DNA from 4 places in the Streptomyces sp. NPDC025273 genome. Region 1 is predicted to be linked to each of the others. Evidence: riboswitches for the same ligand, from Rfam matches in the RefSeq annotation. Region 1 holds a riboswitch; each other region holds the start of a gene.

Region 1 (7,341 bases):
AAGTCTCCGCCGAGCTCCGTAAGGAGAAGATCGACTACGCGGACGGCAAGGACATGGGCAGCGGCAAGGACATGGGCGGCGAGTACGGCCAGGGTCGCCGCCGCTGACCCCCTCACCCAGCGGCGACATGCCTCGCGGCAGTAGCGAGGGGCGGACCCGGACGGCTTACGGGCCCGCCCTTTCGCGTTCGCCCACGTGCCCGGGACTCATCCGACGCCGGGGACACGGACGGCCGCGCCCGGGAGGAAGCGCACCGAGGGCCGTCCGTCCGGCCCGTCCGGCGTCACCACGGCCCGTACCCGGTAGACCTCCGCGATGAGTTCCTCGGTGATCACCTCCGAGGGCGTTCCGGCGGCCACCGCGCGGCCTTCCCGCATGACCGTGACCCGGTCGCAGAACATGGCCGCCATGTTGAGGTCGTGCAGCGCGATCACCGCGGTGACGGGCAGCGCGGCGACCAGGGACAGCAGCTCCAGCTGGTGCTGGATGTCCAGATGGTTCGTCGGCTCGTCCAGCAGGAGTTCGCGCGGCCGCTGGGCGAGGGCGCGGGCGATCTGGACGCGCTGGCGCTCGCCCCCGGACAGGGTGTGCCAGGACTGCCCGGCCCGGTCGGCCAGTCCGGTGCGCTCCAGCGCCTCGCGCACGGCGGCCTCGTCCTCGGGACCGGGTGCGGACCAGGCCCGCCGGTGGGGGATGCGGCCGAGACGTATGACGTCCAGCACGCTCAGTTCGACCTGGGTGACGGCGTGCTGGTCGACCACGGCCACGCGCCGGGCGACCGTGCGGCGGCCGGTGTCCGCGAGTGTGCGGCCGTCGAGGGTGACGACGCCCGCGCCCGGGGTGAGGACCCCGGCCATCACCCGCAGCAGGGTGGACTTGCCCGAGCCGTTCGGACCGAGGAGCCCGACCGTGGCACCGGGCGGCGGCGCGATGCTCACGCCGTCGAGGACGATCCGCCCGCCCGCCTCCCGGGTCACCCGCTCGGCCCGCAGACCGGTGTCCGTCATGTGCTCCTCCGCGTGCGGTACAGGACCAGGACGAAGGCGGGCACCCCGATCAGGGCGGTGAACACGCCGACCGGCACCTCCTGCGGGTCGAGAACGGTCCGGGCCAGGGTGTCGACCCAGACCAGGAACACCGCCCCGGCCAGCATGGTGACCGGGAGCAGCCGCCGGTGTCCCGAGCCGGTCAGCGCACGGGCGGCGTGCGGCAGGACGAGGCCGACGAAACCGATGGCGCCGGCCGAGCTGACGAGCGCCGCGGTCAGCAGCGCGGTCGTGCAGAGCAGCACGATCCGGGTGCGGGCGACATGGATGCCGAGGGCCGCCGCCGCGTCCTGGCCGAACGCGAACGCGTCGAGCGTACGGGCGTGTCCGAGGCAGATCAGCAGCGTCACGGCGAGCACCGCGGAGCACATCCACACATCGGTCCAGCCGACCCCGCTCAGGGAGCCCAGCAGCCAGAACAGCACGCCCCTGGTCTGTTCGGCGTCGGCGGCGGTCATCACGACGAAGGAGGTGAGCGCGGAGAACAGCTGCATGGCCGCGACGCCGGACAGGACGACCCGGTCGGTCGATCCGCCGAGCGTGTGGCTGAGCAGCAGCACGAGGGCGAACGAGCACAGCGCACCGACGAAGGCCCCGGTGGAGATCGACACCGCTCCCCCGCCGACCCCGAGGACGACGACCACGACCGCCCCGGTGGACGCCCCGGAGGACACTCCGAGGACGAACGGGTCGGCGAGCGGGTTGCGCAGCAGGGACTGCATCACGGTGCCGCACACCGCGAGTCCCGCCCCGCACACCGCGGCGAGCAGGGTGCGGGGCATACGCAGGTTCCAGATGATGCCGTCCCGGATCGGGGTGAGCCGGGTGTCGCCCAGGCCGAGGTGGGAGGCCACCGCGGACCAGACGTCGGGGACGGAGATGCGGGCGGGCCCGATCGTGACGGCGACCGCGACGGACAGGAGCAGGAGGGCGACGCCTCCGCTCCACAGGAGGCCGTCACGCAGGACGCGCGCACCGGCCGCGGGCGTCCTCACCGGGCCTGCGTCCACGGCCGGTTCGGTGACGGCCGCTCCGCGCGTGACCGTCACCCCGCGAGCCCGAACGAGCGCAGCCCTGCGGCGACGCGCTCCACGCCCTCGACGGTGCGGATGGTCGGGTTCATCGCCTGGCCGCTGAGGAGGACGTAGCGCTTGTGCCGGACCGCGTCCATGTTCTTCGTGGCGGGGTTGGTCTCCAGGAACTCGATCTTCTTCCCGGCGCTCTCGGCGGTCTGCGACCTGCGGGTCAGGTCACCGATGACGAGGACGTCGGGGTTGCGGTCGGCGACGGTCTCCCAGTTGATCTGAGGCCATTCCTCGTGGGTGTCGTCGAAGACGTTCTTCGCACCGACTTCCTCGGTGATGATGCCGGGCGCTCCGCAGCAGCCGGCCAGGTAGGGGGCCTCGGCGTTCGCGAACCAGTAGAGCAGGGTGGTGTCGGAGGCGTCGATGTCCGCGGTCGCCGTACCGATCCGCTTCCGGAGATCGGCGACGAGCGCGTCGCCCCGCTCCTGTACGCCGAACACCTGCGCCAGGTCGTGGACTTCGGCGTACACACTGTCCATGGTCAGGGATTTCGTGCGGGAGCCGTCGCCGCTGCCGGTGTTGTCCTTGGCCGTGCAGTCGGTGGGCGAGAGATAGGTCGGCACACCGAGCTTCTCGAACTGCTCGCGGGGCGCGACCCCGCCCTTGCCGAGCGTCGATTCGAACGAGGCGCTGACGAAGTCGGGTTCCTTGTCGAGGACCTTCTCCGACGAGGGCCGGTTCTCCGCGATGCGGGGTACCGCGGCGTCGGCCTTCTCCAGGCCCTTCATCACCGGGTCGGTCCAGGTCGCGGTACCCACGAGCCGGTCGGCGAGGCCCAGGGCGAACAGGATCTCCGTCGATCCCTGGTTCAGGGACACCGCGCGGCGCGGCGCGGCCTCGACCGTCACCGTGCGTCCGCAGTTCTCCAGCGTCACCGGGTATCCGGCGCCGCCGTCCTTCGCGGCCCCGCCGGAGGGGCTTCCGCTGCCGCCGCAGGCGCTCAGCAGGACAAGTCCCGCGGTGAGCATGGCGGTTCGGTGTACGGCACTGGGTATGGACGGCACGAGTTCCCTCTGCGTCTCTGGGCTCTTGCGCGAAGCCCGGTACGGAGTACCGCTCCCGGTACGGGAACGGGGTGCCAGCAGGTCTTCGGACTCGGGTTCGTCCGGACGGGACGCCTTCCCGGAGCACCCGAGGGTGTCCCAGTGGCCGTGGCCCCGCCCGTCCCCCTCACCGCTGCGCGTCAGCTCCGGATTCTCACCGGATTCCCTGACTCCACGTGGAGTGCGACTGGCGTCTGCAAGCTATCACGCGGCGGCACGGCCGCCTGCGTAGCGGTGGCCGGTGCGCAGGGGGGCGCCGGTGCTCCGGGAGGCGTGCGCGCACGTACGCTGCCGCACACCCCTCGCGCCTCCCCGCACACCGGCCGCCCGTCATGCCGTCAGGGCGTGCGGCGAACCGATTCGCCGCAGACGGCACGGGGTTTCGCACGGCCGCGGGCGAGCAGGGAGGACGTGCCCCAGTACGCCAGCAGCACGGCCCGCAGGCCGAGGATCTCCATCGTCTCGCGCACCCCCCGGCGGCCCGGGGCTGCGGTGCCGGCCCGCCGGCGAGCTGCCTGTGCGGCGCTCATGCCGGGCCCGCCGCCCCGGCGTGCCAGGGCCCCTCGGGGTCGTCGTACGCGTCGGCGTAGCCGGGTCCCGCGATCGGCCAGTCGGCGAGCAGCTCGGCGGGCAGCGCGAAGGAGTCGGCCAGTTCGCGGGCGTGCGCGGCGACGGCCGTGATGAGTTCCTCGGTGGCTCCCGGCAGCTCGTCGACCTGATCGGCGCTCAGGAGACCGGCGGCCAGCAGGTCGCCGCTGTTGCGGGCCACCCATTCGAGGGCGAACAGCCGCTCCAGCTCCGCCAGCCGCTCCCGGGCCGCCCCTCCGGGCAGCGCGGCCCGGGCCTGTGCGAAGGCCTCGGCTGCCTGCCGGTAGGCGTGGGCCTCGACTCCGCGCAGCGCGGGCCCGGAACCCGCGTTCCACCGGGCGAGCCTGTCGTCGTGGGATGCCGACAGCACCCGCTCCCTGGCCCGGCTGAACCAGATGTCCTCGACGGCCGCGAGGAGCCTGCCGAGGAAGTGTGGATCGGCCAGTTGACCGGGGGTGCGGTCGAGCGGGGTGTCCCCACCGCCGGGGCCGGCCGCGAGGAGCAGATCAGCGGCAGCCCTGCTGTACAGCGCGACGTTGTCGCCCTCCGCGGTGATGGCCCCTTCCACGCCGGTGACCAGTTCGGTCATGCCGTTGTTCTCCAGCAGGGCCTGTGCGCCGCAGCGTTCACGGCACTGGACGATGACGGCGCGTGCCCGCCAGGTGATCCATGCCTTCGCCACCGCGACGAGCCGCTCCGCCTCCGCCCGGTCCTCCTCGGTGCAGACCTCCCACCGGTCCAGCGCACGGCGGTGCAGCAGGCTCATGGCGAACACCGTCGCCATGGCCGAGGCGAGCGGCCCGTGATGGGTCCGGTGGGCGTTGACGGGGACCGCGCGGGTGCCCCTGGCACCGGAGATCATCCGGTGCCCGCCGTAGCGGACGGCGACCGCGAGTGTGGCCCGGGCGGAGCCGGCCGCGCAGGCGCTCATGGAGATCCGGCCGGGGACGACCCGGCCGATGGAGGTCAGGAAGCGGCGCCGGCGGCAGGCCCGCGTACTGTGGAAGTCCCCCTCCCCGCCGCCTCCCTCCTCCGCTCCCAGCAACGCGTCCCGCCCCACGAACAGTTGCTCGAACGAGGTCAGGCAGTGGTCCACGGGACTGCCCATCCTGGCGGGAAGGCGCCGTACGCGTACGCCGGGAAGAGCCCGTACGTCGTCGGTGAGCCGCACGAGGAAGAGACGGATCCCGTGGTCCTCACCGTCGGCCAGCAGACGTGCGGCGACCAGTCCGGACTTCGGCCCGCCCGCCGGGCTGGTGTTGGGCATGAATTTCTGCGCACCCGCGTTCGGGGTGTGCAGCACGAAGCCGTCGCGTGCGCGGTCGTACGTCGCGGTGGTCTCCATGGACGCCGCGTCGTTGCCGTGCGCCACCTCCGTACAGAGGAAGGTGCCGATGCGGCGCATCGCCAGGTGGTCCGACAGATCGCGGCTGCCGACGGCGTCGTGGTCCAGGAGGCTGCCGAGGAAGAGGTTGTAGTGAATGCCCGCCACGGTGGTGAGCGCGGGGTCCACCGGTCCGAGCCATTCGTGCAGGGCGGCGAGCGCGCGAGGGTCGGCGGCGAGGCGTGCTCCGCTGTCGAGGGAGCGGTTGAGGATGCGCAGCCGTTCGTAGGCGAGGTCAAGGCGTTCCTCGGGGGTTCCGCCGGCAGGGCGGCGGAACGGTTCTGTACTGATGAGCCGCTGCCAGAAGCCGTGCTCGCGGCGGTGGCCCGCACCGAGGAGGACGCCGGTCAGCAGATCGACGGTGGACGGTGGGACGGTGTCGGTAAGGGTCACGGTCATGCAGATCCAAACGACCGGGGCGGGGGCGAGGACACTCACCGCTCGGGCGCAAGTGTGCTGGTCAGACCGTCGCGGGTTCCTCCTTGCCGGGAGGGAGGGCGTCAGCCCGTGCGACGGTGACGGCGGCGGACGCCTGCGCACGGCCCCGTCGTCACCCAGGGTCACTGCACGCGGGGAGCTGAGGCGTGCGTGGGCCCGCTCTCCGAGCGGTCCGTGCGGGGTCAGGGTGTGCGGCGCGCCGGACGTGCACGCGCCCCTGCCCGCCGTGACGAGTGCCGCGCCCCCGCGTCGGGGAGCAGCGCGCACGCCCCTTACGCGGCCCAGGGCACCGGACGCACCGCCGCCGCCCCCGCCTCCCGCGCGGGCGCGCGTGCCGGGGGAAGGGGCCCGGGCGGCCGGGAGGAGTCAGGGGGTGCCCCTGCCCCCTTCCTCCTTGCCTCCTTCGTCCCCGTACCGCCGCTCGAATTTCGCGACCTGGCCCTCGGTGTCGACCACCCGCGCCTTGCCCGTGAAGAACGGGTGGCTCTCGGCGGAGATCTCCACGTCGATGACGGGGTAGCGGGCGCCGTCGTCCCAGTCGATGGTCTGTTCGCTCGACGCCGTGGACCGGGTCAGAAAGGCGTAGCCGGCGGAACGGTCGCGGAAGACCACGGGGCGGTACGACGGGTGCTTGTCCTGCTGCATTCCTGCTCCTGCCCTTGGGGGTACGGGGATCGCGTGTCCCTCCGTCCGGGCCAGCCTCGCGAAGGGTGGTGGCGGGCGCGATCCGGCGCGTCCGTACGGAGCAGCGCTCCCGCCCTCGGCGGCGACGAGCAGCTGAGGCGAACGGTCCGGCGGCGGGGTGCCGACCGCCGCCCGCGCGGCCGGAGGCCGCGTCAGCCGCCTGCCACCGCCTCCACCGCGTCCGCCACGAGCCCGAGGAAACGCGCACGGGCCTGCGGGCTGCACACGGGTTCCGGGTCCCACGGCACGATCCGGGCCCCCCGCGCCACCGCCGACCGGGCGGGGGCGTCGGTCTCGACGAGCGGCGTCGCGTGGGACCGGATGTCCGTGAGGACGATGTGCGGCCGGAGCTCCGCCGCCTGTGTCCAGCCCGTGGTGGACCAGTTGACCCCCGGGCCCTCGGCCGGGGACACCCGGCACCCGCAGCTCGGGCCACATCGCGGGGCGTGCGACATGCGCCTGCTCCCGCCCCGCCGGCGACAGCGCCACCACCCGGGGGCCGCCGGGCGCGGCACCCGCCGCGGCACGGAGCCGGTCCCGCGCGGCCCCCAGGTCCTGCGCCGCGGCCGGGACCGGTGCACCACCGAGCGAGCGCGCCAGCTCGGCGAACCGCTCGGCCACCCGATCCAGGGTGCGCGCCTGGCCCACGTCGATCACGACGACCGGAACCCGCTCCTCCAGGTGCTTGGCGGTGTCGGGGTCGAGCCCGTAGACCTGGCCGTGTCCGTAACTGACGGCCACCACCAGGTCCGGACGGCCGCGTAAGAGGGTCTCCACGTCCAGGCCGCCGCCCGCACCCCGGTGGTCCACGGCGTCCAGTGCGAGCGTGCCGGTCTTCGCGGGGTCGGGCGTCGGCCCGTCATGGCCGGAGCCGAAGATCCCCTCCGGGTGTATACCGTGGCCCCAGCGTCGCCCCGACCTGTACGTAGGGGAGAACCCGCGACGGGCGGCTGTCCGCCGAAGTAGGCCGCCCCCGGTCGTCCGTGAACCTCCATGCGCTCTGTCCCCTCACGGCTCGCTCACCCCGTCGGGCCTGCGCCTCGGCCCTGCCTCGAGGTCGCATCCCGCTGTCC
Region 2 (7,341 bases), on a different contig from region 1:
GAGTCCTGGTTCAATCTGGCGCTGCTGCACAAGTTCCGGCACGACTGGGAGCAGGCGAGGGCCGCGGGTCTGCGGGCCGTCGCCCTGCTCGACCGGGAGTCCGGGGCGCCGGACTGGTGGAACGTCGGGATCGCGGCCACCGCGCTGCAGGACTGGCCGCTGGCGCGCCGGGCCTGGCAGGCGTACGGGCTGAAGGTGCCCGGCAGCGGCCAGTACGACGCCGCGTCCAACAGCGAGCCGACGGGCATGGAGCTCGGCAGCGCCGCCGTGCGGCTCTCGCCCGAGGGCGAGGCCGAGGTCGTCTGGGGCCGCAGGCTGGATCCGGCACGGATGGAAGTGCTGTCGATCCCGCTGCCGTCGTCCGGGCGGCGCTGGGGCGAGGTCGTCCTGCACGACGGGGTGCCGCACGGCGAGCGGATCACCGCGGCCGGGCCCTCCTATCCTGTCTTCGACGAGATCGAGCTGTGGGCGCCGTCCCCCGTGCCCACCTGGGTGGTTCTCCTGGAAGCCGCCACCGAGGAAGACCGGGACGCGCTGGAGCAGCTCGCGTCCGACGCCGGATTCGCCGCCGAGGACTGGTCCTCCTCCGTGCGGCTGCTCTGCCGGGCCTGTTCGGAGAGCCGGATGGAGAGCGACGAGGGCGATGGGGAGCATCTGGACCCGCACGACCACAGCGAGCCGGGACATCCGGGGCCGCTGGGCCACCGCACCGCCGGTGACCTTTGGGTTCCGGAGCGTGAGTGCGGCATAGCGGCGCCGCCCGGGCTGGTGCGAGGACTGCTGGACGGCTGGGTCGCGGACAGCCCGGACAGCCGTGAGTGGCGGGATCTGGAAGAAGTCTGCTGACCGGTGCCCGTAGGCTGTACGGGCACCGATTCCGGTGCGGTTCTCACGGGTTTCAGGTTTGCAGGAAGGCGTACGGCGGACATGTCGCAGCAGGAGACGGACGAGCAGGTCGGCGTGGACGACGAGGGATTCCTCGTGGACACCGAGGACTGTGAGGCGCGCGAGGCGGCGTACCGCGAGCGCGGCACCTCCCGCCCGATCACGGTCGTGGGCAATCCGGTCCTGCACAAGGAGTGCAAGGACGTCACGGAGTTCGGCCCCGAACTCGCGCAGCTGATCGATGACATGTTCGCCAGCCAGCGGACGGCGGAGGGCGTCGGCCTGGCCGCCAACCAGATCGGTGTGGACCTCAAGGTCTTCGTCTACGACTGCATGGACGACGACGGGGTGCGGCACGTCGGCGCGATCTGCAACCCGGTGCTGGAGGAGCTCGCGCCCGAGCAGCGTCACCTCGACGACTCCAACGAGGGCTGCCTCTCCGTCCCCACGGCCTACGCCGCACTCGCCCGCCCCGACTACGCGGTGGTGCGCGGCCAGGATGCCCAGGGCAACGCGGTGAAGGTGCGGGGCAACGGATACTTCGCGCGCTGCCTCCAGCACGAGACCGACCACCTGTACGGCTACCTGTACATCGACCGGCTCTCGAAGCGGGACCGCAAGGACGCGCTGAAGCAGATGGCGGAGGGCACGCCGCGCTACGAGGTCGTCGCGAACGCCTGATCCCACCCTGGAAGGGGCCCTGCTGCCGGTCGGCCGGAGCAGAGCCCCTCCCGGTTGCAGGAAGCTGCTACGGGGGTTGCCAACAAGCGTTTCCCGGAGGGTAGTTGACGCGCGTCGACTCGTCCGACAGGCTCACTCCGACACCTCGAAGTAATTGGGAGACCCCATGCTCAGACGTTCCGTACACATGCTGCTCGGCCTTGTCATGACCATGGCTTTCGCCTTGGGTGGAGCCCTGGTCACCGCGGGTACCGCGCAGGCAGACGGCTGCTACACGTGGACCCGTACCCTCGCGCCCGGCGCCACCGGCAACGACGTCACCCAGCTCCAGATCCGGGTCGCCGGTTACCCGGGGTACAACTCCGTGCTCGCCATCGACGGCTCGTACGGACCCGCCACCACGGCCGCGGTCAAGCGCTTCCAGGCCGCCTACGGCCTCGCCGCGGACGGCGTGGCGGGCCCGGCCACGCAGTCCAAGCTCTACGCGCTCCAGGACGACGACTGCACGCCGATCCACTTCACGTACCCCGAGCTGAACCAGTGCAACAGCACCTGGGCCGGTGGTGCGGTCGCCGCGGGAACCGCCAAGGCCAACGCCCTGAGCTCCATGTGGAAGCTGGAAGCCCTCCGGCACGCGCTCGGCGACCAGTCCATCCGTGTCACCAGCGGCTTCCGGTCCTACTCCTGCAACTCCGCGGTCGGTGGGGCGTCGAACAGCCGTCATCTGTACGGTGACGCGGTCGACCTCGGTTCCGGCCCGCACTCGCTGTGCACCATCGCCAAGCAGGCCCGGTACCACGGGTTCAACGGGATCCTCGGCCCGGGCTACGCCGGGCACGGCGACCACATCCACGTGAACCAGGGACCGAACCACTTCTGGTCGGCCTCGCAGTGCGGCATCTGACGACCGCACGGCCGCGGTAGTCCGGCCCCGGCGGGGTGATCACATGATCACCCCGGCGGGGCTTTCCCCGTGCCGCAGCGGGGGACGGGGAGGGGGCGCTTCATGTACGGCGCCTGGCCGACCGTGCGCCGGATCGACCCGCCGGCTGCGGAAGCGGAACGGGACCGGCCCCCGGTGCCCCCACAGACGGCAGGCGCCGCGCAGCCGTCGTGGCCACGCGGCGCCCGTCCGCCGGAAGCCGGACGAGGGGCTAGAAGTCGTCGTCGAAGCCGACCGAGCCCTCCACCGCCACCTGGTAGGCGGACGGCCGGCGCTCGAAGAAGTTCGTCAGCTCCTGTACACCCTGCAGCTCCATGAACGAGAAGGGGTTCTCGGAGCCGTAGAGCGGCGGGAAGCCGAGCCGGGTGAGCCGCTGGTCGGCGACGCACTCCAGGTACTGGCGCATCGACTCGGTGTTCATCCCGGGCAGGCCCTCGCCGCACAGGTCGCGCCCGAACTGCAGCTCCGCCTCGACCGCTTCCTTCAGCATGTCGGCGACCTGCTGCTGGAGGGCGTCGTCGAAGAGCTCGGGCTCCTCCTTGCGGACGGTGTCCACGACCTCGAACGCGAAGTTCATGTGCATCGTCTCGTCACGGAACACCCAGTTGGTGCCCGTGGCCAGACCGTGCAGCAGACCCCGCGAGCGGAACCAGTAGACGTACGCGAAGGCGCCGTAGAAGAACAGCCCCTCGATGCACGCGGCGAAGCAGATCAGGTTCAGCAGGAAACGGCGCCGGTCGGCCTGCGTCTCCAGCCGGTCGATCTTCTCGACGGAGTCCATCCACCGGAAGCAGAACTGCGCCTTCTCGCGGATCGAGGGAATCTCCTCGACCGCGTCGAAGGCCGCCGCGCGGTCCGCCGGATCGGGGAGATACGTGTCGAGCAGCGTCAGGTAGAACTGGACGTGCACGGCCTCCTCGAACAGCTGACGCGACAGATACAGGCGCGCCTCGGGGGAGTTGATGTGCTTGTAGAGCGTCAGCACCAGGTTGTTGGAGACGATCGAGTCGCCCGTGGCGAAGAACGCCACGAGCCGGCCGATCATGTGCTGCTCTCCGGGGGAGAGCTTGGCGAGGTCGGCGACGTCGGAGTGGAGGTCGACCTCCTCCACCGTCCAGGTGTTCTTGATCGCGTCCCGGTAGCGCTCGTAGAAGTCCGGGTAGCGCATGGGGCGCAGGGTCAGTTCGAAGCCCGGGTCGAGCAGGTTCTTGTTCTCGGGGGAGCTCATTACTGGCAGGCCTCGCAGGACTCGGGGTTTTCGAGCGAGCAGGCGACGGCGTCCGCGTCGGGCGCCGCTGCCTGCTGTACGGGAAGGGGGGCTGCGGCCGTGGCCGTCCCGGACGCCGCACGGGCGATCCGGGTCGCCGGACGCGAGCGCAGGTAGTACGTCGTCTTCAGTCCCTGCTTCCAGGCGTACGCGTACATCGAGGAGAGCTTCCCGATCGTCGGCGTCTCCAGGAACAGGTTCAGGGACTGGCTCTGGTCGAGGAACGGCGTACGGGCCGCCGCCATGTCGATCAGACCGCGCTGGGGGATCTCCCACGCCGTGCGGTACAGCGCCCGCACGTCCTCGGGGATCCAGGCGAAGCCCTGCACGGAGCCGCTCGCCTCACGCAGCGCCTCACGGGTCCGCGCGTCCCACACGCCGAGCCTCTTCAGCTCGTCCACCAGGTAGGCGTTGACCTGGAGGAACTCACCGCTGAGCGTCTCGCGCTTGAAGAGGTTGGAGACCTGCGGCTCGATGCATTCGTACACCCCGGCGATCGACGCGATCGTCGCCGTCGGCGCGATGGCGAGCAGCAGGGAGTTGCGCATCCCGGTCTTCGCGACCCGGGCGCGCAGCGCGTCCCAGCGCTCCGGCCAGCTGACCTCGGTGTCGTAGTGGTCGGGGTGCAGCACACCGCGGGCGGCGCGCGTCTCGGACCAGGCGGGCAGCGGGCCCGAGCGCTCGGCGAGGTCGCAGGAGGCCTCGTACGCGGCGAGCATGATCCGCTCGGAGATCTTCGTGGACAGTGCGCGGGCCTCCGGCGAGTCGAAGGGCAGCCGCAGCTGGAAGAAGACGTCCTGCAGGCCCATCGCGCCCAGGCCCACCGGACGCCAGCGGGCGTTGGAGCGGCCGGCCTGCTCGGTCGGGTAGAAGTTGATGTCCACCACGCGGTCGAGGAAGGTCACGGCGGTACGGACGGTGGCGTCCAGCCGCTCCCAGTCCATTTCCCCGCCGGTGACGAACGCGCCGAGGTTGACGGAACCCAGGTTGCAGACGGCCGTCTCGCCGTCGTCGGTGACCTCGAGGATCTCGGTGCAGAGATTCGACGAGTGCACGACCCGGCCCGGCTCCGCGGTCTGGTTCGCCGTGCGGTTGGAGGCGTCCTTGAACGTCATCCAGCCCTGCCCGGTCTGTGCGAGCGTCCGCATCATGCGGCCGTACAGGTCACGCGCGGGCATCGTTTTGCGGGCCAGGCCCGCGGCCTCCGCCTCGCGGTAGGCGGCGTCGAAGGCGTCACCCCACAGGTCGACCAGCCCGGGCACGTCGGCGGGCGAGAACAGCGACCACTCGGTGTCGGCGTCGACGCGGCGCATGAACTCGTCCGGGATCCAGTGCGCCAGGTTGAGGTTGTGCGTACGCCGCTGGTCCTCACCGGTGTTGTCGCGCAGCTCCAGGAACTCCTCGATGTCCGCGTGCCAGGTCTCCAGGTAGACGGCGGCGGCGCCCTTGCGCCGGCCGCCCTGGTTGACCGCGGCGACCGAGGCGTCGAGCGTCTTCAGGAACGGCACGATGCCGTTGGAGTGCCCGTTGGTGCCACGGATCAGCGAACCGCGCGCGCGGATGCGGGAGTACGAGAGGCCGATGCCGCCCGCGTGCTTGGAGAGGCGTGCCACCTGGTGGTAGCGGTCGTAGATCGAGTCGAGCTCGTCCAGCGGCGAGTCCAGCAGGTAGCAGGAGGACATCTGCGGGTGCCGGGTACCGGAGTTGAAGAGGGTGGGGGAGGAAGGGAGGTAGTCGAGCCGGCTCATCAGGCCGTACAACGCGGCCACTTCGTCCAGCGCGTGCCCGGAGGTGTCCTCGGCGAGCCCGGCGGCGACCCGCAGCATGAAGTGCTGCGGGGTCTCGATGACCTGGCGGGTGAGCGGGTGGCGCAGCAGATAGCGGCTGTACAGCGTCCGCAGGCCGAAGTAGCCGAAGCGGTCGTCGGCACGGTCGGCGAGCGCCTGCTCGACCAGCGCGTCGAGCGCCGCCGCGTGCAGCGTGACGAACTCGGCCGTGCGGTCGGCGATCAGGCCCTCGCGGTGACCGGTGGCGACCGAGGCGGAGAAGGAGACCGCGCCCTGGCCGGCCGCCTCGTCCCCGATCGAGCAGGTGAGGAGCCGGGCGGCGAGCCGGGAGTAGGCGGGGTCCTCGGAGATGAGTCCCGCGGCGGCCTCGGTGGCCAGCGTGCGCAGCTCCGCCTCGTCCGACCGGGCGCTGCGGCCGCGCAGCGCGGCGGCGGCGACCCGTCCGGGGTCGGTGTCGGGCAGATCGGCGGTGAGGTCGGTCAGGGTCCGCAGCAGTGCGGTCCCGGGCCCGTCGGGCGTGGACTCGGCTGAATCTACCGCTGAAACCGGATCGGCTGGCGCGATGGTCACGGGGGCTATCCCTCGCTCGGCTCGGGGCCGGCGGGAGCGGGGAAGCCGGGCAGGGCGGTGCCCGGGTGGGGGCAGCACGGCGCACGGCGTCCACCGGCCCTCCGCGAGGCCCGGACGTATGGCCTCCGGCTCGGTCGAGCCGGACGCGCTGTCGGCAGGTCTTCGGACTTCCGGGTGCGCAAAAGCGCACCGGTCATACCGTTGCGGGACAGTTCCGGATTCACACCGGATTCCCCTGCGGCGACAGCGAGCATGAGCATACATGTGGGGGCCGCCCTGCGAGACGGCCCCCACATGTTGTGTCGAACTGCGTCTGAGGTCCGGGCGAAACCGTCAGGAACGGGAAGGCGGTCGTGGCTTTTGGTCCCGCTCCGTGGCCCTGCGAGGCCTGGCGCCCCGGTGGATCCGGTACGGCGTGCCCGCCCCTGCCGTGCCCCTCGTGCTCCTCCACGACCGGGGGCGACCCCCCGTCACGGCCGCCCGGAACGCGACGGGCCGCCGCGCCCCGTGCGGGATGCGGCGGCCCGGACCGGAACCGTGTGCCGGGCGGGGTCAGTGGCCGCCCGGGGCGCCCACCGTGGCCGGCGGGAGCTTCTCCTGGACGCCGGGGTCGCCCACGTCCGCGGTGTAGTCGGACGGGGAGGTCTCGTCGACGCCCGCCGGGGCCTTCAGCGCGTTGAGGACGAAGGTGAGAACGACCACCACCACGACGTTCAGGACGAACGCGGTGAGACCGATGTAGCCGATCTCCCCGATGCCGGGGATCTCCTTCGAGGATCCGCCGAAGTGCTTCTGGGTGGGGCTCGCGACGCCGTACGCGGCCACCGTGCCGTACAGCATGCCGACCGCCCAGCCCGCGATCAGGGCCCAGCGGTGGAACCACCGGGTGAACAGGCCCCCGACCAGGGCCGGCATCGTCTGCAGGATCCAGATCCCGCCGAGCAGCTGGAAGTTGATCGCGACCGTCTTGTCCATGGTCAGGACGAAGGCGAGCGCTCCGACCTTGACCAGGAGGGAGACCATCTTGGAGACCTTGGTCTCCTGCGCGGGGGTGGCGCCGGGCCTGATGAAGTCCTTGTAGATGTTTCGGGTGAAGAGGTTCGCCGCCGCGATCGACATGATCGCGGCGGGCACCAGGGCGCCGATTCCGATGGCGGCGAAGGCCACACCGGCGAACCAGTCGGGGAACATGTTCTCGAACAGCTGCG
Region 3 (7,341 bases), on a different contig from region 1:
GCACCGGAGTCCCCGTCGACCTGCTCACCGCAGCCGGACCCGGGATAGCCCGAGATCGCGCAGAGCATCGCCGAACCGTCGTACCGCAGCGGCTTCGCCACCGAGGCGAGCGCCTCCGCGGTGCTCGCGTCCGGGGCCACCCGCGCACAGGCGGTGCGCGGCGTGGGCGGCGTCTCGCCGTCCGGGGCGTCCGCCGCCGTGCCCGCGTCGATGACCAGCGCGATCCGCTTGAGGCCGTCCTTCGCCGGGGTGCCCGCGCAGATCGCCCCGAAGTCCGGGGCCCGGCGCGGCTGCGCCGAGTCCTGGGAGTCCTCGCTCACCGCGAAGCGGAAGCCCTGCACCGCGCCATCGTCGGGTCGCACCAGGGAGGGGCCCTGTGTGGCGTACGTCCAGCTCTTCCCGCCGTCGCCCTCCCAGAACGACCAGTAGCGGTACCCGGCCGCCTGCGCGCTCCCCGCGCCCGCCACGGTCAGCAGAGCGCCGATGAGCAGGAGCAGCGCCGCGGTGCCCGACGGGCGCCTCACAGCTGCTGGTTCTTCCGGCGTCCGCTGAGCAGGAAGCCGATGCCCGCGCCGAAGGCGAGTCCGATGCCGATGAGCCACCAGACGCCGAGCCCGCCGTCGTCGCTGCTCGTGTCCTTCGGCTCCCGCGCGGTCGCGGTCGGCGAGGGCACGGCGGTGGCGGCGGGCGCGGGGCCCGTCGCGTTGAGCTGCCTGACGAGGTCGACGCCGCCGAAGTCGCGGGCGTCGGTCCCGGTCGCGTGCGCGGCGAGCACCAGCTGGGCGATGGCGGCGGGGCCGCCCTCCTCGGCCCAGTCCTGAGCGTTCTTCTCCAGGTACGCGACCGCTCCGGCCGCCTTGTCCTTGTGGCCGGACGCCGCCAGCGCGACCACGGCGTCGGCGGTGTTGCCGAAGTCGGGCTGCGGTTCGGTGTCCTCGGCGCCCGGCATCGGCGGCAGCTCCAGATGACCGGAGCCGGCCAGGGCGCCCGCGAGGTGGTAGGCGCCGTTCTGCGCGGACTGCTCCGGGGTCAGGTCCGTGCCCTCGGCGCAGGAGGGCGCCTTCACCGCGTTGGAGGTGCCGGCCGCCATGCCCTTGCCCATCGCGCCGAGCACCGCTGCCGCCGTGGCGTCCGCGTTGGCCGTGAGCGTGCCGTCCTTGTCCGGCTGGTAGGCGAACGCCCCGCCGTCCTTGCCCCCGCACGGCAGGGCGAACGACTGCAGCGCCGTGTACGGCGTGCCGCCGCCCTCCCTGGTGACCGCGGCCAGCGGTACGCCCGCCCGGGCCAGCGCGCCGATCACGACGGCGGTGGAGTTGGCGTCGCTCGGGCTGCCCGGGTTGTAGCCCCAGCCGCCGTCCTCGTTCTGTACGGACTTCAGCCAGGCGACGCCCTTGTCCACGACCTCGCGGTGCACGGCCAGCTCGACCATGGCCTGGACCGCCGCCGCGGTCGCGTTGGTGTCCGCCACCGTCGTGTCGTCGCAGGGCGCGGAGGCGTCACGGTACGAGGTGAATGACCCGTCGGCGCACTGCTGGCCGACGAGCCAGTCCACCGACTGCGTGGCGGGCGTGACGAGCTCGATCTTCTGGGCCAGGAAGGCCACCGACTGGCGCCACACACCGTCGTACGTCGGGTCCTTCGTGCCGTACAGACCGGGCGGCAGCTCCGCGGACGCGGAGGGGGACGGGCTCGGGGCGGCGACCGCCGCGGGGGCGGCCCCGGCACAGAGCACGGCGGTGATCGCGAGCGCTGCCGCGCGGCGGCGTACGGTCATGACGGGCTGGGCCTCTCCTGCGAGGACCGGGCTCGGGCGCACGGACGCGCCGGGCTCCGGCCCCGTATGCCTCGACGGTGCCGGCCACCGGGGTTCCGGTGGCACGAGCCGGTCACACTCACGCACGGGGCATTCCGGCTGACCGCCGCTGCGGGCGGATGACGGTTGCGGGTCAGCGCCGGATTCGCACCGGCTTCCCCCCGTACGGGCATGATGACGACCCGCTCACTGTACCGGGGCGCTCCGCGGCCTCCCCGGGCGCACGGCCACCGCAGCCGGCCGCGCTCCGGGAGAAGGGCTTCACAGCAGGTCAAGGCCCGTGCGAAACTCCGGCGGGGATCAGCAGGCGGGAGACCGCCGGAACGACCGGGGCGGGAAGCACCAGTGGGTACGAGAAGAACGGTGGCCGTGGCCGCCGCGGTGAGCGCGTTCATGACGGTGACCGCGGGCTGCGGCCTCGTGGGCGAGGACGGGACCGCGCCCGAACCGTCACCCGAGCCCACCGTGCCGTTCACCAGGGAGACAGTGGCCGGCGAGACGGCCGCCGCCGCCGGGACCGCGGGACTCCCCGCCGGTGACACCTCCACGGCCGCCCTGCCCGCGGGCGACTGGCACACGTGCGTCGCGCCCTGGACGGGCGACGTGCCGGCCGCGGGCGCGGCCGGGGCCTTCGAGGCGGCCGTGCGGCAGCTGCGCCAGCAGGAATGGGAGATCGTCTCCAGCCACGCCGAGCAGGACGTCACCTTCCGCACCCTCGCCAAGCGGGGCTGGAAGGTGTACGCCCGGCACTACGCGGCGGAGGGCTCCGGCACCGGGCAGATCGTGTCGCTCACCGCGGTCGAGGACGGCTGCGAACTGCCGAAGGAGATCAGGGCCGACTACGAGGACCCGGCCTGACAGCCGGAGTCGGCGATCACGAAGTGGCCCGCCGGTGACTCCTTGAGCGTATGGGTCACGAACACGTTGTACAGGCCCATGTTCTGCCCGGAGCCCTTCGCGTAGACGTATCCGCCCGAGGTGTGCGCCCGTCCCGCCGTCACGTGCGCGTAGTTCGTCGCCGTGAAGCACCGGACGGGTTCCGTACCGCCCGAGGTGGTCGCCGTCACGGAGGACGACACGGCCCCCACCGTGCCCGAGGAGTCGGCCGCCGCCACCGTCCAGCGGTACGGGACCCCGGCGCTCAGCCCGGTGTCCGTGACGGAGAGCGAGGCCGTCGAGGCCACCTGGACGCCGTCGCGGTACACCCGGTACGAGGCGGCTCCCCCGACCGCGTTCCACGCCAGCGACGCCGTGCTGTCCGTGACCCCGGTGACCGTCAGACCGGCCGGGGCCGGCAGCCCGTCGCCCGGCGTGTCCCGGTCCAGACCCCAGAACACGCCCGTGCGGTACGTCGAGCAGATGGTGTCCAGGAAGTACGCGGCCGTCGACCCGCACTGGCCGTCGCCCGATCCGGGGTCCACCGCCAGCCCGTGCCCCATGCCGGACACCATGAACGTCTCCACGGCCGACTGCCCGGACGCGTCCTCGTACACGCTCCGGGTCGTGCCGCCGGGCAGGCTCTCGGTACGGGACGGGGTCTGGCCGATGCCCCGGACATCGGTCCACTGGTCACGCAGCGCGGCTGCGTTGGCGGGGTACACCGTGTAGTCCGAGGTGCCGTGCCAGATCGCGACCCGGGGCCACGGCCCGGTCCAGCCCGGGTAGGAGGCGCGGACCTTGTCGCCCCACTGGGCGGGCGTCAGCTTCTGCGGCCCCGTCTGGCAGCCGGACGCCGCCGCCTGACTCGTGGCGCACTGCGCGGGCAGCCCGGAGGCCACGGACCCGCCCGCGAAGACGTCCGGATAGGCGGCCAGCAGATCGGCGGTCATACCGCCGCCCGCCGAGAGCCCGGTGACGTACACCCGGCGGCCGTCCGAGCCGTACGTCCGCTTCGCGTACTCGACCATCTGCACCACGGACGCGGCCTCTCCCCGGCCCCGGGTGCTCTCGGCCGGGTCGAACCAGCCGAAGCACGACAGCGGGTTGTTCGCCGCCGTCGTCTGCGGGAAGACCACGTCGAATCCCCACCGGTCGGCGTACTGCGGCCAGCCCGAGTGGGTGTAGTAGGCGGTGGCCGTCTGCGTGCAGCCGTGCAGGGCCACGACCAGCGGCGCACCCGCCGGCAGGTCGTCGGGCGTGTAGGCGTACATCTGCAGATTGCCGGGGTTCGAGCCGAAGCCCGTGACCTGCTGCAGGCCGGCGGCCACGGGGGCCGTGGGGGCGGCCGCGGCGGTGCCCGGGGTCGTGGCGAGCAGAGCGAGAACGGCGGCGCAGGCGACGCGGCGGAGCAGGCGTCGGATGGTCGGTGGGCGCACGGTGGGGCCTCCCTGGTCGGACGTGCGGATTGCTGCCGGAACCTATGGGCCGGGGCGCGCCCCGCCCATGTGGCAGGCGGACATCCGCCGTGTCCCGCAGTGTGCGGCGCTCCCCTTGCGCCGCCGCGGGGCCGCGGAGCACCGCCCGGACCGCGCGCCCGCCGCCCGCCCCGCACCATGTACGCCACCACCATGCCGTCGCCCCAGGGTGTGTGCACCGACCCCGTGTGATGCGGGCGGTGACCTCCTTACCGTGACGCCCATGCAGACTTCCCGGATCCCGGACCACGCACCCCCCACACCTCCCGCAGACCGGTTCCTGGCCGGGCGCACCGCCCTGGTCACCGGTGCGGCGAGCGGCATCGGACTGGCCTGCGCCCAGGCGCTCGCCGCCGCGGGCGCCCATGTGTACGTGGTGGACAAGGCCGCGGACGCCGCCGAGGACCTGGCCGAGCGGATCGGCGGAACGGCCTGGGTGGCCGACCTCTCCGTGGCCGAGGCGGTGGACGCGCTGCCCGCCGACGCGGACATCGTGGTCAACAACGCGGGGCTGCAGCATGTGGCACCGGTGCACGACTTCCCGCCGGACCGCTTCACACTGATCCACCGGGTGATGGTGGAGGCACCGTTCCGCATCTTGCGCCGGACGCTCCCCGGCATGTACGAACGCGGCTGGGGGCGCGTCGTCAACATCTCGTCCGTCCACGGGCTGCGCGCCAGCCCCTACAAATCGGCCTACGTGTCGGCCAAACACGCACTGGAGGGACTGAGCAAGGTGGTCGCACTCGAAGCGGCGCCCCACGGGGTGACGAGCAACTGCGTCAGCCCCGGTTATGTGCGCACCCCCCTGGTCGAGAACCAGATCGCCGATCAGGCCCGCAGCCACGGCATCTCGGAACAGGAGGTGGTGGGCCGGGTCATGCTGGAGCGCAGCGCCGTCAAACGGCTCATCGAACCCGGCGACGTGGCCGGGGCCGTCCTGTGGCTGTGCGGTCCCGGCACCGGGCACGTCACCGGAACCTCCCTCGCGATGGACGGCGGCTGGACCGCCAACTGACCTTCCGCCCGCCCCCCGACGAACGATGGCCGCCCATGTCTGAACCGTCCCCCTCCGCCGCGCCCCTGCTGGCACGCCTCCTCGACCTGCTGGCCGACGACGCCCCCGCCGAGGCGCTCGGCGGCGTCACCTCGGAGGCCAGGGCCGCCGGGGTGTCCGCCGCCGAGCTGGCCGAGGTGGAGCGGGCGGCGGCCACCGCCCTGCGGATCAGGGGCGCCCTGCGCCAGCACCGGCGGCGGGAACTCCAGCTCACCGCCCTCTTCGACACGGCGGGCGACCTGGCGGCCTCCCGGGACCTGGACGACGTGCTCAAGGCCATCGTGCGCCGGGCCCGGATGCTGCTGGGCACCGACACCGCCTACCTCACGCTCCCCGACGAGGAGGCCGGGGACACCTACATGCGGGTCACCGACGGGTCGGTGTCCGTGCTCTTCCAGCGGCTGCGCCTCGAACTGGGCGAGGGGCTCGGCGGACTGGTGGCACAGACCGCGAGCCCGTACGCGACCCCCGACTACCGCACCGACGAACGCTTCCGCCACACCCGCAACATCAACGCCGGTGTGCTGGACGAGGGCCTCGTCGCGATCCTCGGCGTCCCCCTGCTCCTCGGCTCCAGCCGCGGCGGTACGGGAAAGGTCATCGGCGTCCTCTTCGCCGCCGACCGGGCCCCGCGCGTCTTCAGCCCCGACGAAGTCGCCCTGCTCTGCTCGCTGGCCGCGCACGCCGCGATCGCGATCGACACCGCCCGGGCCCTGGACGACACCCGGTCGGCGCTGGCGGAACTCGCCGGCGCGAACGCCGAACTGGCCGAGGCCAACGCCGCCGTACGCGCCCACTCGGCCGCCATGCAGCGCGCCGAGGAGGCCCACGACCGGCTCACCGACCTGGTGCTGCGCGGCGGCGACGTGAAGGACGTCGCCGTGTCCGTCGCCGGGCTGCTCGACAGCCCACTGACCGTCCATGACCCGGGCGGGCGCCTGCTGGCTGCCGTACGGCCGGACGGCTCCGGATTCGCCGCCGACAGCATGGACGCCGACTGGCTCGCCGGGACCGCCGAGGAGTCCCGTCACGTGGCACGCGCCGTACACCGCGACGGCCGGTGGATCTGTGCCGTGCTCGCGGGCCAGGAGCTCCTCGCCAGTCTCGTCCTGCACAGGGCCGACCGGCTCGACGACTCCGACCGGCGGCTCTTCGAACGCGCCGGTGTCGTCACCGGTCTGCTGCTGCTGTTGCGCCGCACGGTCGCCGAGACCGAGAACCGGATACGCGGCGAGCTGATCAGCGACCTGCTCAGCGACCCGGAACGCGATCCGGCCGGACTCGCCGAGCGGGGCCGGCGCCTGGGCGTCGACCTGGACCGGCCGCATCTGCTGCTGGTCGCGGAGGCGGCGGCCCGGGAGAAGCTCGGCGGCGCGGCGATGCGCTACCTGTTCGGCGGGGACATCCACGGGGTGAGCGCCGAACACGCGGGCACGGTGGTGCTGTTGATCGACTGTGCCGGCGGCGGCGTGCCCGTCGGCGACGCGGCGCGGGCGGCGGCCGCACAGCTCGGCCACCTCGTCCAGGCACCCGTCACCGTCGCCGGCACGGGCCCCGCCCGGGGCGCCCGCGAACTCGCCGCCGCCTACGGGGAGGCGGCGCGCTGCCTGCGGGCGATGCGGGTGCTGGGGCGCACGGGCGAGGGCGCCTGCGTCGGTGAGCTCGGCTTCCTCGGCGTGGTGCTGGGCAACGCGAAGGACGTGGACGGCTTCGTCACCGCGGTCCTCGGCCCGCTCCTGCGCTACGACGAACGGCGCGGCACGCACCTGGTCCGGACGCTGCGCGCGTACTTCGGGGCGGGCGGCAGCCTGATCCGGGCCAAGGACGAACTCCACGTGCACGTGAACACGGTGGTGCAGCGCCTGGACCGGATCCAGGTGCTGCTGGGCCGCGACTGGAACGAGCCGGACCGGGCGCTGGAGCTGCAGTTGGCGCTGCGGCTGCACCTGCTGTCGGGCGGCCGGGATGGCTAGGGCCTCCCGTTCCGGTCACGCCGGCTCGCCGATCCGGCCTGATCCGAACGAAAGACCCTGGTCCGGGCCGCCCGCGCGCGGTCCTCCCGGGCTCACGTGCTGCCGGAGTGCTCCAGCAGACTGTCCGCGATGAGGGCGGAGCCC
Region 4 (7,341 bases), on a different contig from region 1:
GCCTTCGCGCTCGACGTACGAGGCACCCATGGCCGCCGCGTCCAGCAGTAGGTCCACCAGGTGGTCATGGAGCAGGTTGACCTCGTCCACGTACAGGATCCCGCGGTGGGCGTCGGCCAGGAGCCCCGGCTCGAAGGCCTTCACACCCTCCGAGAGGGCCCGCTCGATGTCGAGCGCGCCCACCAGCCGGTCCTCGGACGCCCCGACGGGCAGCTCCACCGTCCGCGCCGGCCGCGACACGCCGGTCCCGGTCTCGTGCGGGCCGTCGGGGCACGCCGGATCGGGCCCCACCGGATCACAGGAGAACCGGCACCCGGAGACCACCGCGACCTCCGGCATCAGCGCGGCGAGGGCCCGCACGGCGGTGGACTTCGCGGTGCCCTTCTCACCCCGCACGAGCACCCCGCCGACGGCCGGACTGACGGCGTTGAGCAACAGCCCCAGCCGTAGATCGTCCTGCCCGACGATGGCGGTGAAGGGATACGGGGTACTCACAGTGCCTCCTCTGTCACGTGCACAACTGCTCCTGCCACATCGGGCGTCCGCTCCGCGACGTCCGGTCCGTCCGGGGCCCGGGGCACGAAATCAAGCCCGTCCGGGGCGGAGCCCCGGTCGGGGGACGCCCCCACCACCGGTCCCGCCGCAGGCGCCCCCGGCGGTACGAACGGCAACCCCGTCGGCGCCCCCGTCTCGATCAGCCGCCACAACGCGTCCGTGTCCGCGTGCTCCTCGATCAGATCCCCCAGCCGGTCCAGCTGCTCCTCCCGCAGCGCGGAGAAACTCGTGTCCGGGGCCGCCACGAACCGCCGCCCCGCCGCCCGCGCCACCTCTTCGAGGAACCGCCGCCGGAACGCGTCGCTCTCCAGCGACCCGTGCCAGTGCGTCCCCCACACCGCGCCCACCCGGCACCCGTCCAGGAACGGCTCACCGCCGCGCACCTCGGCGACCCCGTGATGGATCTCGTACCCCTCCACCTGCTCCCCGAGCGCGGAACCCGCCGGCCGGGCCAGCACCTTCTCCCGGCCGAAGCGGACCCGCACCGGCAGCAGCCCGAGCCCGTCGACCAGACCCGCCCGCGACTCCACCTCGTCCTCGATCGACTCACCCAGCACCTGGAACCCGCCGCAGATGCCCAGCACCGGGCGCCCCTCGGCGGCCCGCCGCAGCAGCGCGTCGGCCAGCCCCCGCTCCCGCAGCCATCCCAGCGCCTTCACCGTGCCGCGGGTACCGGGCACGACCACCAGGTCCGCGTCCGCCAGCTCCTCGGCGCGGTCCACGAACCGCACCACCACACCCGGCTCGGCCGCCAGCGCGTCCACATCGGTGAAGTTCGACATCAGCGGCACGGCACACACCGCGACCCGCAGGACGTCCTCCCCGTGCGCAGGGGCGACGACCGACTCCCGGACGGCGCCGCGCATCGACACCCGCAGCCCGTCCTCCTCGTCGATGCCCAGACCATGGGCGAACGGCAGCACCCCGTACGTCCGGCGCCCCGTGAGCTCGTACAACATGTCCAGGCCGGGCTCCAGCAGCGACACGTCACCCCGGAACTTGTTCACGAGGTACCCCGCGACCAGCGCCTGGTCCTCGGCGGCCAGCAGAGCCGTCGTGCCGAAGAACGAAGCGAACACACCGCCCCGGTCGATGTCCCCGACGACCAGCACCGGGAAGCGCGCGGCCCGCGCGACACCCATGTTCACGATGTCCGTACGCCGCAGATTGATCTCGGCCGGACTGCCCGCCCCCTCGCAGATCACGGCGTCATACGTGCCCCGGAGCTGCTCCAGACAGTCCACGACCGTCCCGAACAGCGCCTCCTGCCGCCCCCCGTGATATCCGCGCGCACTCATCTCGCCGACCGGCTTCCCCATCAGGACCACCTGACTGGAACGGTCGCCCCCGGGCTTGAGCAGCACCGGATTCATCAGCGCGGTCGGCTCCACCCGGGCGGCCTGCGCCTGCATCGCCTGGGCGCGGCCGATCTCGGCACCCTCACGGGTGACGAACGAGTTCAGCGACATGTTCTGCGCCTTGAACGGCGCGACCTTCACCCCCCGGCGCACCAGCCACCGGCAGATCCCCGCCGTGACGACGCTCTTGCCCGCGTCCGAGGTGGTCCCCGCGACCAACAGCCCGCCGCCCGGTTCCCCGCTCATGCCCGACCCCTCCGTCCCGCGGCCAGCCGCCCGGCCACACACACGCCGAGGGCCAGCACACTCACGCGGCGCGACAGCCGCACCGCGCGTTCGATGTCCGTGACCCGCACGTCCCGGCCGGTGCCCCCGTTGAGCACGGGCCGGTGCTCGATCCGCCCGCCGTACGCCAGGGTCCCGCCGAGCCGTACGCCGAGTGCCCCCGCGAACGAGGCCTCGACCGGACCCGCGTTGGGGCTCGGATGCTTTCCCGCGTCGGCGCGCCAGGCTCGTGCGGCCGCGCGTGGGCTCCCCCCGGCGGCCACCGCGAGCGCGGCCGTGAGGCGCGCGCCGGGCCAGCCGGCGAGGTCGTCGAGCCGGGCCGAGGCCCAGCCGTAGCGCCGGTGGCGCGGCGACCTGTGGCCGACCATGGCGTCCAGGGTGTTGACGGCCCGGAACCCGACCAGGCCGGGTACGCCCCCCAGGGCACCCCACACCAGAGCCCCCACGACGGCGTCGGAGGTGTTCTCGGCGACGGACTCGACCACCGCACGGGCGATCTGCTGCCCGTCCAGGGAGTGCGGGTCCCGGCCGCACAGGTGCGGCAGCCGCTGCCGGGCCGTCTCGATGTCACCGGCGGCGAGAGCGCCGCCGATGGCACGGGCCTCGCGGCCCAGCGACGTACCGCCGACGACGGACCACGTGGCGGCGGCGGTCAGGGCCACGGCCGCGGCGGGACGGTCCCGTACGGCGCGGGCGGCCAGGGCGGCGGCGCCCGCGGCGCCTCCGGCGCAGACCAGCGCGTGCAGGGCGCCCCGGCCGCGGTGATCGCGCCACAGCAGGCTCTCGACGCCTGCCGCGACCCGCCCGAAGGCGGCGACGGGGTGTCCGCGCCGGGGATCCCCGAGGAGCAGATCACCGATCAGACCGGCGGCGGCGCCGTACGCGAAGATGCGGTCGGCTCGCACGGCTCAGCCGGCCGTCGCGCCTCGAAGGACCTTCGCCACGGGTGGCACAGGGACAGACGCTCGGCAGCCAGGCATGGCAGATGTCCTCACTCAGGGTCCGCGCCCTGGTTCGACGTGACCGGCGACGAGAGTCTCCTGGCTCCCGGATCCGCAGCACCCCGGCGTTCGGGTCCGCGGTGGCGGACCGAGACCTCCATGAGGGGCTGTTCCCCGGTGACAGTGGCGGGACCGCGCCGGATTCGCACCGGCTTCCTCTCCTGTCGCCGTAAACGGCTCCGGCAGTCCACCACGCCTCGCGAACGCCCGTCAACCTGCCGTTGACCTGCGAGGCTGCAGTGTGCGCAGACGCACATCGGGCCGGACACACAGGTGTGTGTCCGGCCCAGTGCGACCACGTGCGGTGGTCAGACGACGATCAGATAGATCCCGTACGTCACCGCTGCCGCGCACAGGGCGAAGCAGGCGTACGCGCCGGAGCGCGCCAGTACGGAGGAGCCGCCGCCCTGCGCCGTCGGCGCCTGCTTGGCGAGACCGATGATGCCGAGGGTGAAGAGGCCGACCAGTGCGACGGTGACCACGAGGCTGACGCCGAAGACGGAAGCGAGAGCTGCCCAGTCGATGTTCATGCGGATCTGTCCTTACACCGTGGCCGGTCGGGCCGGGTCGGCCGGGGTCCCGGCCGTCGGGGCCGGGGCCGGAATGGTGGTCTTGAGGTCCGGGACGCCGGAGCCGACGGGCGGCGGACTGACGGCCGCGATGGCGGTGGTGACGACACCCGCGGGCTCGGCGTCCGTCGCGTTGACGTTGGTGTGGTCGACCGGCTTGCGGCGCGACAGCATCCAGATGGCGGCGGAGCCCGTGACGAGGAGCACGGCGACCACGCCGACGCCCCAGGGGCCCTGCTGGGTGAGGAACTCGGCGCCCGCGCCGACCAGACCGGCGGCCGGCAGGGTCAGGCCCCAGGCGACGAACATGCGGGTGGCGGTGGACCAGCGGACCACGCCGCCCTTGCGTCCCAGGCCGGCGCCCATCACGGCACCGGAGCAGGACTGGGTGGTGGAGAGGGAGAAACCGAGGTGCGAGGAGGCCAGGATGACCGTGGCCGCACTGGTCTGGGCGGCGAAGCCCTGCGGCGGCCTGAGGTCGGTGAGGCCGCTGCCCATGGTGCGGATGATGCGCCAGCCGCCGAGGTAGGTGCCCAGCGCGATGGCGATACCGGCGGAGGCGATGACCCAGACGGGCGGGTTGGAGCCGGGGGCGAGGACGCCGCCGGTGACCAGGGCCAGGGTGATGATGCCCATCGTCTTCTGGGCGTCGTTGGTGCCGTGGGCGAGGGAGACGAGACCGGCCGAGGCGATCTGGCCGGCCCGGTAGCCCTTGGCCGTCGACTTCAGCTGGGCCTCGTCGGTGATCTTCCGGTTGAGGCGGTACGTCAGCTTCGTGGCCAGCAGAGCGGCCAGACCGGCGACGAGCGGGGCGGCGATCGCGGGCAGCAGGACCTTGGTGACGACGGTGCCGCCGTTGATGGAGGACCAGCCGGCCGACATCACCGCGGCGCCGATGAGGCCGCCGAAGAGTGCGTGGGAGGAGCTGGAGGGCAGGCCCACCAGCCAGGTCAGGAGATTCCACAGGATGGCGCCGACGAGCGCCGCGAAGATGACCTCGGTTCTGAGGCCGTTCTCATTGATGATCCCGCCGGAGATCGTCTTGGCGACCTCCACCGACAGGAACGCGCCGACGAGGTTGAGAACGGCGGACATGGCCACCGCTGTCTTGGGCTTGAGAGCGCCGGTCGAGATGGTGGTCGCCATCGCGTTGGCGGTGTCGTGGAAACCGTTCGTGAAATCGAACACGAGAGCTGTCACGACCACAATCGCAAGCAGCAGCGTGATGTGTTCCATTTACCCAGGCAATCGTTCGACGTCAGTGGCTGTAGGAACGTAAGCAACCTGGGTGAACGGAAGGTGAACTGAGCAGGGCGGTGTGGTGACCCCAAGCGCATGCGGACATTCCGCTTGTGTGCGCGAACGGTCGCCGGGACCCGTGCGGCGCGGCGGGTGCCGGGCTCCCGCGGGCTCGGCGTCCAGATGGACTGCCGCATATGCCCCATTGGGGAGACTTCGGTCACGTCACCGCAACAGCCCAGGGGGAACGGTCCGGTCGGCCTAGGATCTCCGCATGGACGACCAGGACCGGGACGCGATCGCACAGGCATGGGACGGCGTCGTCGCGACGGCCCGCAGGACGGCCGCGGAGGGGCTGGTCGTCGGCACCTCCGGCAACGTGTCGGCCCGGGTGGGCGGGACCGTCCTGGTCACCCCCACCGGGGTGCCCTACGACCGGCTGGGCCCCGGGGACGCGGTCGGCGTCGACCTCGAAGGGCGCCGGGTGCTCGGCGAGCTGGCCCCGACCAGCGAACTCCCCCTCCACCTGGCCGTCTACAACAGCACCGGCGCCGCTGCCGTCGTCCACACCCACGCCGTGCACGCCACCGCCGTCTCCACGCTCGTCACCGAGGTGCCGCTGGTGCACTACGCCGCCGCCGCCCTCGGGGGACCGGTCCGCACCGCCCCCTACGCGCGCTACGGGACACCGGAGCTCGCCGGCCACATGCTCGCCGCCCTGCGCGACCGCACCGGCTGCCTCCTGCGGAACCACGGGACCCTCACCTACGGGGACACCCTCGACGAGGCCTACGACCGCACCGCCCAGCTCGAATGGCTGTGCAGGCTCTGGCTCACCGCGAGCTCCGTGCCGGGCCGCAGCCCGGCGCTGCTCACCCGGGCCCAGCTGCGCGACGTCCAGGACGCCCTGGAGGACTACGGCCAGCCCGGCTGACCCGGCCCGGCACCGGACGGCCCTCCGCGGACCCGGCCCGGCACCGGACGGCCCCGTCCCGCTGGCAGCCCGCGCCACGGCCCGGGACACTGGAGCCGTGCGCCCGGCAACAGCGACGGCAGCAGCCGTCACCACGATCCTCGGCGTCGGAGCGGCAGCGGTCGCGGCCGGCCGGTACGCCAGCGACGCCGCCCTCGGCGCCCCGTCGCCCCACCCCTTCCCCGGAGACCGCAGACTCACCGTGCACGCCACGGCGGCCGGGCAGGTCACCCTGACCCGCTCCTTCGCCGCCCTGCGCCCCGGCACGTACGGACTGGCGGGCCGCGACGTCCACGCCGTCGTCGGACCGGTGACCGAACAGGCGCCGGAGGGCTCCGCCGACACCGTCGTACGGAGACTGGAACGCGTGGACCGCGGCAGCCTGGAACGGGGCACCAAGGTCCGCATGACCCCGTGGCTCCACACCGGCGACCCGCTCGGCGCCCTCGGCCTGGCGTACAAGGAGGTCGAGATCCCCGGTGAGCTGGGCTTCCTGCCCGCCTGGTTCGTACCCGGCGCCCGCGACACCTGGGTGATCACCGTGCACGGCCTCGGCACCACCCGGGAACACCCCCTGAACGTGCTGGGATTCCTGCACGAACAGCAGCTCCCCGTGCTCGACCTGGCCTACCGCGGCGACGCCGGCGCCCCCCGCTCCCCGGATGGACTCGGCCACCTCGGCGAGTCCGAATGGCGCGACCTCGACGCGGCCATCCGCTACGCCGTGCGCTACGGGGCCGAGAACGTCATCGTCCACGGCTGGTCCTGCGGTGCCTCCATGGCCCTGCACGCCGCCGTCAACTCCGCCCTCCGGGACCGCATCAGGGGCCTCGTCCTGGACTCCCCGGTCCTGGACTGGGAAACCACCCTGCGCGCCCTGGCCTCCGCCCGCGGCGTCCCCGCCGCGCTGCTGCCCCTCGCCGTCCGGGCGGCCCAGGGCCGGACGGGGCTGTACGGCGCGCCGCTCCTGGACACCTCGCTTCCTACGGCCCTGCACGCCCCGACCCTGATCTTCCACGGTCCCGACGACACCCTGGCCCCCTGGCAGCCGTCCCGTGACCTTGCCGAGCGCCGCCCCGACCTGGTCACACTGCACCCCGTACCGCAGGCTCCGCATGCGGCGATGTGGAATGCCGACCCGGACGGCTACGAAGAGGCACTCAGACGCTTCCTCACGCCCCTGATGTGAGGTGATGGGGTGGATCGGACCCGTTGACGACCGGGCCGAGGACCCTCCCGTACGCCGGCGATCCGGCTTCCGTTTGGGCTTTCGGGCCGTCAGAGGCAAGACTGCTCCTCGTGACGTCCCGTACCCCGCGCGACTCCAGGCTGCGACTTGTCCGCCCGCGACCCCAGGCGAC

What was found. Region 1 has a riboswitch for cobalamin ahead of AB0F38_RS07665 (ABC transporter substrate-binding protein). Riboswitches for the same ligand answer to the same signal wherever they lie in the genome.
Region 2: linked by a shared signal. The riboswitch ahead of AB0F38_RS05605 (ribonucleoside-diphosphate reductase subunit alpha) and the one ahead of AB0F38_RS07665 (ABC transporter substrate-binding protein) in region 1 are both predicted to bind cobalamin.
Region 3: linked by a shared signal. The riboswitch ahead of AB0F38_RS03135 (prenyltransferase/squalene oxidase repeat-containing protein) and the one ahead of AB0F38_RS07665 (ABC transporter substrate-binding protein) in region 1 are both predicted to bind cobalamin.
Region 4: linked by a shared signal. The riboswitch ahead of AB0F38_RS26210 (cobalamin biosynthesis protein) and the one ahead of AB0F38_RS07665 (ABC transporter substrate-binding protein) in region 1 are both predicted to bind cobalamin.

The regions. Positions count from the first base shown of each region.
Region 1 covers NZ_JBEZYP010000003.1:107,068-114,408, forward strand. The annotation lists gene AB0F38_RS07650 (PRC and DUF2382 domain-containing protein) at 1-107, shown strand, start outside; gene AB0F38_RS07655 (ABC transporter ATP-binding protein) at 207-1,007, opposite strand; gene AB0F38_RS07660 (iron chelate uptake ABC transporter family permease subunit) at 1,004-2,041, opposite strand; gene AB0F38_RS07665 (ABC transporter substrate-binding protein) at 2,092-3,099, opposite strand; cobalamin riboswitch at 3,194-3,381, opposite strand; gene AB0F38_RS07670 (hypothetical protein) at 3,513-3,704, opposite strand; gene AB0F38_RS07675 (acyl-CoA dehydrogenase) at 3,701-5,545, opposite strand; gene AB0F38_RS07680 (type B 50S ribosomal protein L31) at 5,951-6,229, opposite strand; partial or broken gene AB0F38_RS07685 (ABC transporter substrate-binding protein) at 6,421-7,280, opposite strand; gene AB0F38_RS07690 (GNAT family N-acetyltransferase) at 7,288-7,341, opposite strand, start outside.
Region 2 covers NZ_JBEZYP010000002.1:128,923-136,263, forward strand. The annotation lists gene AB0F38_RS05585 (hypothetical protein) at 1-846, shown strand, start outside; gene def (peptide deformylase) at 928-1,566, shown strand; gene AB0F38_RS05595 (D-Ala-D-Ala carboxypeptidase family metallohydrolase) at 1,733-2,470, shown strand; gene AB0F38_RS05600 (ribonucleotide-diphosphate reductase subunit beta) at 2,721-3,737, opposite strand; gene AB0F38_RS05605 (ribonucleoside-diphosphate reductase subunit alpha) at 3,737-6,133, opposite strand; cobalamin riboswitch at 6,269-6,400, opposite strand; gene mctP (monocarboxylate uptake permease MctP) at 6,686-7,341, opposite strand, start outside.
Region 3 covers NZ_JBEZYP010000001.1:720,756-728,096, forward strand. The annotation lists gene AB0F38_RS03130 (SCO2322 family protein) at 1-524, opposite strand, end outside; gene AB0F38_RS03135 (prenyltransferase/squalene oxidase repeat-containing protein) at 521-1,774, opposite strand; cobalamin riboswitch at 1,881-2,004, opposite strand; gene AB0F38_RS03140 (hypothetical protein) at 2,159-2,671, shown strand; gene AB0F38_RS03145 (PHB depolymerase family esterase) at 2,653-4,128, opposite strand; gene AB0F38_RS03150 (3-hydroxybutyrate dehydrogenase) at 4,391-5,185, shown strand; gene AB0F38_RS03155 (GAF domain-containing protein) at 5,221-7,197, shown strand; gene AB0F38_RS03160 (alpha/beta hydrolase) at 7,290-7,341, opposite strand, start outside.
Region 4 covers NZ_JBEZYP010000019.1:51,418-58,758, reverse strand. The annotation lists gene AB0F38_RS26220 (putative cobaltochelatase) at 1-495, opposite strand, end outside; gene AB0F38_RS26215 (cobyric acid synthase) at 492-2,159, opposite strand; gene AB0F38_RS26210 (cobalamin biosynthesis protein) at 2,156-3,103, opposite strand; cobalamin riboswitch at 3,232-3,359, opposite strand; gene AB0F38_RS26205 (hypothetical protein) at 3,508-3,729, opposite strand; gene AB0F38_RS26200 (inorganic phosphate transporter) at 3,742-5,004, opposite strand; gene AB0F38_RS26195 (class II aldolase/adducin family protein) at 5,282-5,941, shown strand; gene AB0F38_RS26190 (hypothetical protein) at 6,039-7,169, shown strand.